3 regions of the Affinirhizobium pseudoryzae genome follow, and region 3 is predicted to be linked to each of the others. Evidence: predicted binding sites of a transcription regulator. Region 3 holds the regulator's gene; each other region holds the start of a gene.

Region 1 (3,277 bases), 250 kb from region 3:
GATGAAGATTTCCGAACACGGACCGCAGGGACCGGTATCGCCCATCTGCCAGAAATTGTCCGAGGTCGGGATGCGGATGATCTTGTCGTCCGACAGACCGGCGATCTTCTTCCAGAGCGTCGCGGCCTCGTCATCGTCCGCATAGACGGTCACGAGCAACCGGTCCTTCGGCAGGTCGAACCCCTTGGTCACGAGGTTCCAGGCAAGCTCGATCGCGCGATCCTTGAAATAGTCGCCGAACGAGAAGTTGCCGAGCATTTCGAAGAAGGTCAGGTGTCGTGCAGTGTAACCGACATTGTCGAGATCGTTGTGCTTGCCGCCGGCGCGCACGACCTTCTGCGAGGTCGTTGCCGTGGAGTAGGGCCGGGATTCAAGGCCCGTGAAGACATTCTTGAACTGCACCATGCCGGCATTGGTGAACATCAATGTAGGGTCGTTGCGCGGCACGAGCGGGCTCGAGGAAACGATCTCGTGACCGTTTTTCCGAAAGTAGTCGAGGAAGGTCGACCGGATTTCATTCACGCCACTCATGCAACAGCCCTTGTTCCCCCGCCCGCCCGGGCGGTTTTACCGCGTCAAAAACCACTGGCTTTTATCGTTCCAGCCGGACCCTGTCCAGCACGACAAAAGCCGACCGGACATCTTCCTGCGATGCGCGGCCGGCTTTCAAATTCGATCCGAGACGATCCGCCCGATCAGGAGTCGGCATCCCCATCGCCGTCATTGGCATCCGGCCCGCCGTTCTGCAGGAAACGGTCGGCGATCAGGCCGGCATTCTGGCGCAGCGACAGCTCGATCTCACGCGCCACTTCCGGATTGTCGCGCAGGAAGGTCTTCGCATTTTCCCGCCCCTGCCCCAGCCGCTGGCTGTTGTAGGAGAACCAGGCGCCGGATTTTTCGACGATGCCGGCCTTGACGCCGAGATCGACCAGTTCGCCGGTCTTCGACACACCCTCGCCATACATGATGTCGAATTCCACCTGCTTGAAGGGCGGCGCCATCTTGTTCTTGACGACCTTGACGCGGGTCTGGTTGCCGACAACCTCTTCGCGCTCCTTCACAGCACCGATGCGGCGAATGTCGAGGCGCACCGAAGCATAGAATTTCAGCGCATTGCCGCCGGTCGTGGTTTCCGGCGAGCCGAACATCACGCCGATCTTCATGCGGATCTGGTTGATGAAGATGACCATGCAGTTCGAGCGCGAGATCGAGGCGGTCAGCTTGCGCAGCGCCTGGCTCATCAGTCGCGCCTGCAGACCCGGCAGGCTGTCGCCCATCTCACCTTCGATTTCGGCCCGTGGCGTCAGCGCCGCAACCGAATCGACGACGAGAACGTCAACCGCACCGGAGCGCACCAGCGTATCGGTGATTTCCAGCGCCTGCTCGCCGGTATCGGGCTGCGAAATCAGAAGGTTCTGCAGATCGACGCCAAGCTTGCGGGCATAGACCGGGTCAAGCGCGTGCTCGGCGTCGACGAAGGCGCAGATGCCACCCTTCTTCTGGGCTTCCGCAATCGTCTGCAGCGCCAGAGTGGTCTTACCCGAGCTTTCCGGGCCGTAGATCTCGATGATGCGGCCCTTGGGCAGGCCGCCAATGCCGAGCGCGATATCGAGGCTCAGCGAGCCCGTCGATACCGTCTCGATCTCGACCACGCTCTCGTTCGCGCCGAGCTTCATGATCGAACCCTTCCCGAAGGAGCGTTCGATCTGCGAAAGGGCCGCCTCCAGCGCCTTGCTCTTATCCACCGTCTTGTCCTCTACCAGCCGCAATGAATTCTGTGCCATCTGATCCACCTTTAGGTTATTGCAGCCCGGCGGGCAACAAACATCGGATGACGAATATGTACTCTTTTTGTTCTCATTTTGCAAGAGCCATTTAAGCCATTGCCTTAAAACAAAAATCTGGTCTTCGTTCTCTTTTCGTCCCGCACGTTGTCAACGATGGAAGACGGGCCGCGAGCCTCATGCGCGTAACGGGCTTCCGCGCCCGATTCGGGCAGCGGTCCGCAAGCCATCAGTCCTTACGGTCCAGCATTTCGCGCACGGCGACTGCCAGCTGCTTCAGGGAAAACGGCTTTGGCAGGAAGCCGAACTTGGCATCGGCGGGCAGGTTCCGGGCAAAGGCATCTTCCGCGTAGCCGGAGACGAAGATGAACTTCAGGTCCGGATAGGTTTTCCGCAGTTCGCGCAGCAGGCTCGGCCCGTCCATCTCCGGCATCACGACGTCGGAGACGACGATATCCACCTTGCCGTCCAGCTCTTCCATGATGTCGAGCGCTTCCGTGCCGGAGCCCGCCTCGTGCACGGTATAGCCACGCGTTTCGAGCATGCGTTTTCCGCCGCGGCGAACGGCTTCCTCGTCCTCCACCAGCAGCACGACGGCGGAATTGCCGGTCAGATCCACATCCTGGTTGGCCGGCGCAGCGGCGACGGCCGCGACCGGCGGCTGCTCGCCCGTCGCACCGGTCTCGGCGGAAGCCTCCGTCACGGGCTTCACCTCCGGGATATGCCGCGGCAGGAAGACGCGGAACGTGGTGCCCTTGCCCACTTCCGATTCGGGATAGATGTAGCCGCCGGACTGTTTGACGATCCCATAGACCATCGACAGGCCAAGCCCGGTGCCCTTGCCCACCTCCTTGGTGGTGAAGAAGGGTTCGAAAATCTTGTCCATGATCTCGGGCGGAATGCCGGTGCCGCTATCGGTCACTTCCACCATCACGAAATCTTCCGCCGGAAGGCGGGCCTGAGCAAAACCGGCGGCTTCCGCCGCATCGACATTGCGGGTGCGGATGCGGATCTGGCCACCACTCGGCATCGCGTCGCGCGCATTGACGCAGAGGTTGATCAGTACCTGCTCGAACTGCGACAGATCGGTGCGCACCGGCCACAGATCGCGGCCGTAATCCACCTCCAGCTTCACATTGGTGCCGGAGATCAGACGGTCCACCAGCATGCGCAGGTCGCCCACCACGTCGGTGAGGTTCAGCACGGCCGGCCGCATCGTCTGCTTGCGCGAGAAGGCGAGCAGCTGGCGCACCAGCACGGCGGCGCGGTTGGCGTTGCGCTTGATTTCCATCAGGTCGGCGAAGCTGGCATCCGAGGGACGCGCCTGCAGCAGCAGATGGTCGGAGGAGAGCAGGATGGCGGTCAGCACGTTGTTGAAATCATGCGCGATGCCGCCGGCGAGCGTGCCGACCGCATTCATCTTCTGCGTCTGCGCCATCTGCGTTTCGAGCGCCTTCTGCTCGGTCGTCTCGACGGCGTAGACGATCGCCACC
Region 2 (3,277 bases), 870 kb from region 3:
CTGCAAGCCCTGAGGAAGCGGTGAGGCGGCAACGCTTCCTGCCACCCAAGGGGACAGGGGGGACTACAGGGCTCTCCGGCAGGCCGAGGCGGCGGACCTGACCGAAAGCTTCAGAACTCAAAACGTCGGCGGTCGCCGAGCGGATCACTCACAAGAGCGAGAGCTGCACACCGCCGCCCGCCGGCGGGATGAACAGATCGTCGCGCAGCGCCACGCCGCGCCGCGCAAGGCCAAGACGCTTGGTGGCAATCTCGAAGCGGCGGGAAATCTGCCAGGCATAGGGGCCGGCGCCCTTCATGCGCTTGCCGAATTCCGCGTCATAATCCTTGCCGCCGCGCATCGAGCGGATCAGCGACATCACATGCCGGTAGCGGTCGGGATAATGGCGCAGCAGCCAGTCCCGGAAAAGCGGGCTGACTTCCAGCGGCAGACGCAGCAGGATGTAGCTCGCCGTCGTTGCGCCCGCCGCCTGCGCGGCCTCCAGGATCCGCTCCAACTCGTGATCGTTCAGCGCCGGAATGATCGGCGAGGCGAGGACGCTCACCGGTATACCCGCCGCACTCAGCTGCTGGACTGCTTCCAGCCGCCGTGCAGGCGTGGACGCCCTCGGTTCCATGGTGCGGGCAAGCTTGCGGTCGAGCGTCGTCACCGACAGCGCTACCTTGGCCAGCCCCTTGGCCGCCATCTCGGACAGGATGTCGATGTCACGCGTGACCAGCGCCGACTTGGTGACGATCATCACCGGGTGGTTGGCCTTGGCCAGCACCTCGAGAAGCTGGCGCATGATCCGCCATTCCTTCTCGATCGGCTGGTAGGGGTCGGTGTTGGTGCCGATCGCGATTGGCTTCACCTTGTATTCGCGTCGGCTGAGCTCGCGCTCCAGAAGCCGCGGCGCATCCGGCTTGGCAAACAGTTTCGCCTCGAAATCGAGACCGGCGGACAGCCCCATATAGCTGTGGCTCGGCCGGGCGAAACAATAGATGCAGCCATGTTCGCAGCCGCGATAAGGGTTCACGGAACGGTCGAATGGGATATCGGGCGATTCATTGCGGGTGATCGCCGTCTTCGGCTTCTCCACCTGCACCTCGGTTTTGAAGGGTTCGAGCTCCTCCAGCGTCTGCCAGCCATCGTCGAACACCTCCCGGCGCTGGTCCTCGAACCGCCCACTCGGGTTCAAGCCCGCGCCGCGACCACGTCGCCGATCGACCTCGATCCGAAGACCGGAGGCTTCGACCAGGTGATCGGCAATATCAGCCGTATGAGCAGGCGCGAATGCGTCCTGCCGCAACTGGGTCAGCTCGTTCATGGGAAACTCCAGCGGTGAACGCCCCGCCCACCGTGAAAAGATTACTACCGCAGGCATGAGAACATTGCAAGAACAAAATCCGTATGACACCTTTGTGGCATTTCCTGCTGCGATGCGATAAGCATGCATCATGCTGACTGTTTTACTGGAATGCCGCGATCAGGAATCGGAGCTGGCACAGACCCTGTCGGTGCTGGTCACGGGCGCCGTCGAGGGGCTCGTGAGCGATGTCGCCGTGCTCGATTGCGGCTCCAGCGACGCCTCGCCGCGTGTGGCCGATGCCGCCGGCTGCCGGTTCCATCAGGATTGGGACCTGCGCGAGGTGCTGCAGGCGGCCCGCGGCGAATGGCTGTTCCTCATCGAGCCCGGTGCGCGACCGCAGATCGGCTGGGTGGAGGAGGTGATGGAACACATTGCCATGAACCGCCAGCCGGCCCGGTTTTCTCCGTCGCGCAACCATCGCCGACCGCTGTTTCGACGGCTGGTGTCGCCGGTCCCACCGCTCGAACAGGGGCTGATCCTGCGCAAGGCGGAAGCGTTTGCGGTGGCTAAACCCGGCATGCGGCTTGTGGATCTGGCCGGCGGCCAAAAACCGTTCCAGCTGACGAGCGAGATCGTGCCCGCCTGGGCGACGCGCCCCTGACGCGCAATCAGCCTTTTCCGCCGCGCTTCAGATGTTCGTCCAGCCGCGGCATGATTTCCACAAAATTGCAGGGCATGTGCCGGTAGTCGAGCTGTGCGCGCAGGATGCCGTCCCAGGCATCCTTGCAGGCGCCGGGAGAGCCGGGCAGCACGAAGATGAAGGTGGCATTGGCCACCCCGCCGGTCGCGCGAGACTGGATCGTCGAGGTGCCGATCTTGTCGTAGGAAATGCGGTGGAAGACTTCCGAAAACCCGTCCATGCGCTTTTCGAACAGCGGCTCCAGCGCCTCGGGCGTCACGTCGCGGCCGGTAAAGCCCGTGCCGCCGGTGGTGATCACCACGTCGATCTCGTCATGCAGGGTCCAGCTGCGCACCTGTTCGAAGATCGCCTCGCGCTCATCGGGCACGATGACGCGGGAAACCAGCTTGTGGCCCGCTTCGGTAATGCGTTGCACCAGCGTGTCGCCGGATTTGTCATTATCCAGGCGGCGGGTATCCGACACGGTCAGAACGGCAATGCCGACCGGAATGAAGGGGCGGCTTTCATCAATACGGTCCATCATGCGTCTCCCGGCAGCGTGTGTGTCGCCTGGATATAGGCCTCGGGAAAGCGGGTCGCCAGTCTCTGCGTTGCCGCAGTGGCCGTGGCCTCATCGGCATAGAGGCCGAAACAGGTGGCGCCGGAGCCGGACATGCGGGCAAGGCGGGCACCGCTCTCTTCCAGCGCCATGATCAGATCACCGATGATGGCGACGAGGCTTCGGGCCGGCAGCTCCAGATCGTTGCGCTGCTCCTTGAGGTAATCCATCCACACGGGGGCATCCGCGAGCGAGGGCAGGGGAGGCAGGGGTGCATTGTCGCGCCGCTCCAGGCGGCGAAAAATCTCAGGCGTCCATACGCCGACCAGCGGGTTGACGAGCACCATGGAAAAGGCCGGCAAGGCCACCGGCGTCAGCGCCTCGCCGATGCCACGTGCCAACAGTGGCCGGCTCACCAGGCACATGGGCACATCGGCGCCCAGTCGAAGGGCAAGCGGCGAAAGGTCCGCATCCGCCAGGGTGGCGTTCCAGACCCTTTGCAGACCGCGCAGGGTCGCCGCCGCATCCGCAGACCCGCCGCCGATGCCGGCGGCAATGGGGAGGTCCTTGTCCAGATGGATGTGCACCGGCGGGGCCGCATGGCCGCGCTCCCGCAGCACCTGCCGCAACAGGTCGCGCGCCTTGAGAACGAGGTTGTCGCCCTCGGCATCGAGATGCACACCGAAACGTCCGCCCAGCGTCAGCCGGTCAACGTCCGCGGGGGAGAAGGTCAGTTCGTCGCCAGTGTCGG
Region 3 (3,277 bases):
TCACTGATCGGCGGGGCGTCAACCGCGATCTTCACCATCGCGCATTTCCATCAACTCACCACCTATGGCCTGGTGGCCAATCTGGCCGCCATGCCGCTGATTTCGTTCGTCATCATGCCGGCGGCACTGGCCGGAATGATTGCCATGCCCTTCGGTCTCGACGCGCCGTTTTTCGCGGTGATGGGGCTTGCACTGGAGTGGGTGATCAGAATTGCCCACACCGTTGCCGCCTGGAACGGAGAGGTTTCCTTCGGTGTGAAGCACGCTCTTTTCCTGCCGCTCGCATCGGCCGGCTTCATCCTGATCGTTCTGTCCAGAACGGCATTGCGCCTGCTCGGCGTGGTGCTGATTGCCATGGCTCTTCTGGTGGACTGGCTGAGCCAGACGCAAAGAATACCTGATCTGCTGATTTCGGAGGACGGCACGCTTCTGGCCTTGCTGCAGAATGACAAGGCCTATGTAAACCGGCCACGCCCGTCCGATTTCCTGTATCGGCAGTGGCAAAGTGCGCATGGGATCGGAGAGACCATCCCGCCGCAGACATCCACCGCCGCACGCCCGGAACCGGAAGAGGCCCCCGAGCCAGCGGGATCCACTGCCGTTAAAGCCACCGTGACCGATGGACCACCCCCGCGACGGCCACCCTTGACGGACGCCGAGTTGCGAACCGCCCGCCAGGCCTTTGCCCGGCAATTTTCAGCGCACACCAGCCGCGGATTTCACTGTGTCCCGTCGCTCGCCTGCACCGCCGTCACAGAACACCACATCAGGATCATGGTCCTGCAGGATTCCCGCTACATCGGTCCTGCCTGCGACGAGGCCGATCTGGTGGTTGCCACATCGACGCGGCTCACCGCCTGCCGGTCCGGCGCGCTTCTCATCACCGGGGAACACCTGCGCCGAACCGGTGCATTGCAACTGTCATTTCCCGAAGCGCCAGGCGCAAGCCGCGACCAGACCGCCTGGGTCCTCACGGCGTCTTTTACCGACGAGTCGCGCCCGTGGCATCAGCACCGGGCCTATTCCTGGCGGACGGGCCGGAACGACAACCAGATCCCGCCGCACCTTGCGCGGCTCATCAGTGGTAACGGCGGATAAGCCCGACGAGCTTGCCCTGCACCTTGACCCGGTCGGAGGAGAAGATGCGCGTCTCATAGGCCGGATTGGCAGCCTCGAGCGCAATCGACGCTCCCTTGCGGCGGAACCGCTTTAGCGTGGCTTCTTCGTCATCGACCAGCGCCACGACGATGTCACCGGCAACCGCCGTGCTGCCATTGCGGATGATCACGGTGTCGCCGTCCAGGATGCCGGCCTCGATCATCGAATCGCCCTTCACCTCCAGCGCATAATGTTCGCCAGGACCCAGCATTTCGAGCGGAACGCTGATTTCGTGCGTGGTGTTCTGGATGGCGGAAATCGGCACGCCGGCAGCAATCCGTCCCATCACCGGGACGGCAGCGGAAGAAGCGCTGTCCTCGGCCACGGCCGTAAGGTTGGGTTTTGCCGGCGGAGCTTTGCCGAGACTGCCTTCGATGACACTCGGGGAGAAGCCGCGCCGGGGTTGCGGCGCCGGTGTATAGGCTTCCGGCAGCTTGATCACTTCGAGTGCGCGCGCCCGGTTCGGCAGCCGTCGGATGAAGCCGCGTTCCTCCAGCGCCGTAATCAGCCGGTGGATGCCGGACTTCGACGCCAGATCCAGCGCATCCTTCATTTCATCAAAAGAGGGGGGCACCCCGGACTCCTTCATGCGTTCGTGAATGAACAGAAGAAGTTCCTGCTGTTTGCGTGTGAGCATGGCGACGATCCTGATGGAAACAAATCCAGAACAGACACTATATGTTCCATATGTGTTCTGCAAGTGCTTAAAATCTGTTGAAGCATGCATCAACGGCGGGAATAGCTCGATTTTTCTTCCCGTAAAGAGAACGTGTTGCCACAAAGCAGTCTTGCGGAAGCGATGGCCAGTCGTTGCCGGGATGACGAAGCTACGCGATTCGCACAGCAGAGGGCGTGCATCCCGGGGCGGCTTTTCGGAAGCGTCTTTTTGCGCGGCGTCGGTGCTCGCCGGTCTGTGCCGCGGTCCCCTCCGATCTGTTGGGTGACAGCGGATCGCTGCGCTGCTAATCAGCGTCCCACAAGCACCGGGGCTGGCGGCCCGTGCGGCAAGGGCCGGCCCCGTGGCAAGGGCGGTGCGCGTTGCAGGTGTGGTTGAGGGTCTTAAGGAGTGAAGCAGATGTCAGTGAAAGCCAATTCGGAAGTCTCGGTCGGCGAGGGGTCCTCTCGTGTCGTGTTTTCCAACAGCGCGCCCTTCTCGCTGATCTGCGGTCCCTGCCAGATGGAGAGCCGCGAGCACGCCTTCATGATGGCGGGTGCGATCAAGGAGATCTGCGACAGGCTTGGCATCGGGCTCGTCTACAAATCGTCTTTCGACAAGGCGAACCGCACGTCCTTATCGGGCAAGCGCGGCATCGGTCTCGACAAGGCGATGGAGATCTTCGTTGATCTGAAGAAGGAATTCGGCTTTCCGGTGCTCACCGATATCCACACGGAAGAACAGTGCGCCCTGGTGTCCGAGACGGTGGATATCCTGCAGATCCCGGCCTTCCTGTGCCGGCAGACGGATCTTCTGGTGGCGGCCGCCAAGACCGGTCGCGTCATCAACGTGAAAAAGGGCCAGTTCCTGGCGCCCTGGGACATGAAGAACGTGCTGGCCAAATTTACCGACAGCGGCAATCCGAACGTGCTCCTGTGCGAGCGCGGAGCCTCCTTCGGTTACAACACGCTGGTCTCCGACATGCGGTCTTTGCCGATCATGGCGGGCCTCGGCGCACCGGTGATCTTTGACGCGACCCATTCGGTGCAGCAGCCGGGTGGTCAGGGTGGATCGACCGGTGGCGAGCGCCGTTTTGTCGAGACGCTCGCGCGTGCGGCGGTTGCCGTCGGTGTGGCCGGTCTTTTCATCGAAGCCCATGATGATCCGGACAACGCACCGTCCGATGGACCGAACATGGTGCGTCTCAGCGATCTCGAACGTTTGCTGGAAAAGCTGATGGCGCTGGACGCCGTTTCCAAGGCGGCCTGAGATGCGGTTGAAGCTCCGGGGGCGGATCGGCTGTCCCTGGAGCTTTGCGATCGGGGTCAGGAGGCCAGACGATAAGGCGCGCCGGCGTGCTGCGCCTTTGCGGTCTGTGTCTGACCGATCTCGAAACGCGCCATCTGGCGGGCGAGGTCCTGCGCATGTTCGGCGAGGTCCTGGCAGGAGGCGTTCGCCTCTTCG

What was found. The regulator LexA, encoded in region 3, represses DNA repair genes until DNA is damaged. The targets are predictions, from matches to a motif close to TGTTCNNNNTGTGTTCNG.
Region 1: the regulator LexA is predicted to act here: its motif matches at 1,842-1,859, upstream of recA (recombinase RecA).
Region 2: the regulator LexA is predicted to act here: its motif matches at 1,364-1,381, upstream of G6N78_RS01725 (glycosyl transferase).

The regions. Positions count from the first base shown of each region.
Region 1 is NZ_CP049241.1:2,839,916-2,843,192, reverse strand. Features, by position in the region: gene alaS (alanine--tRNA ligase) at 1-531, opposite strand, end outside; gene recA (recombinase RecA) at 696-1,784, opposite strand; gene cckA (cell cycle histidine kinase CckA) at 2,014-3,277, opposite strand, start outside.
Region 2 is NZ_CP049241.1:313,624-316,900, reverse strand. Features, by position in the region: gene G6N78_RS01730 (PA0069 family radical SAM protein) at 149-1,306, opposite strand; gene G6N78_RS01725 (glycosyl transferase) at 1,437-1,949, shown strand; gene moaB (molybdenum cofactor biosynthesis protein B) at 1,957-2,508, opposite strand; gene G6N78_RS01715 (4-(cytidine 5'-diphospho)-2-C-methyl-D-erythritol kinase) at 2,508-3,277, opposite strand, start outside.
Region 3 is NZ_CP049241.1:3,093,071-3,096,347, reverse strand. Features, by position in the region: gene G6N78_RS14980 (ComEC/Rec2 family competence protein) at 1-1,098, shown strand, start outside; gene lexA (transcriptional repressor LexA) at 1,079-1,795, opposite strand; gene kdsA (3-deoxy-8-phosphooctulonate synthase) at 2,234-3,082, shown strand; gene G6N78_RS14965 (methyl-accepting chemotaxis protein) at 3,139-3,277, opposite strand, start outside.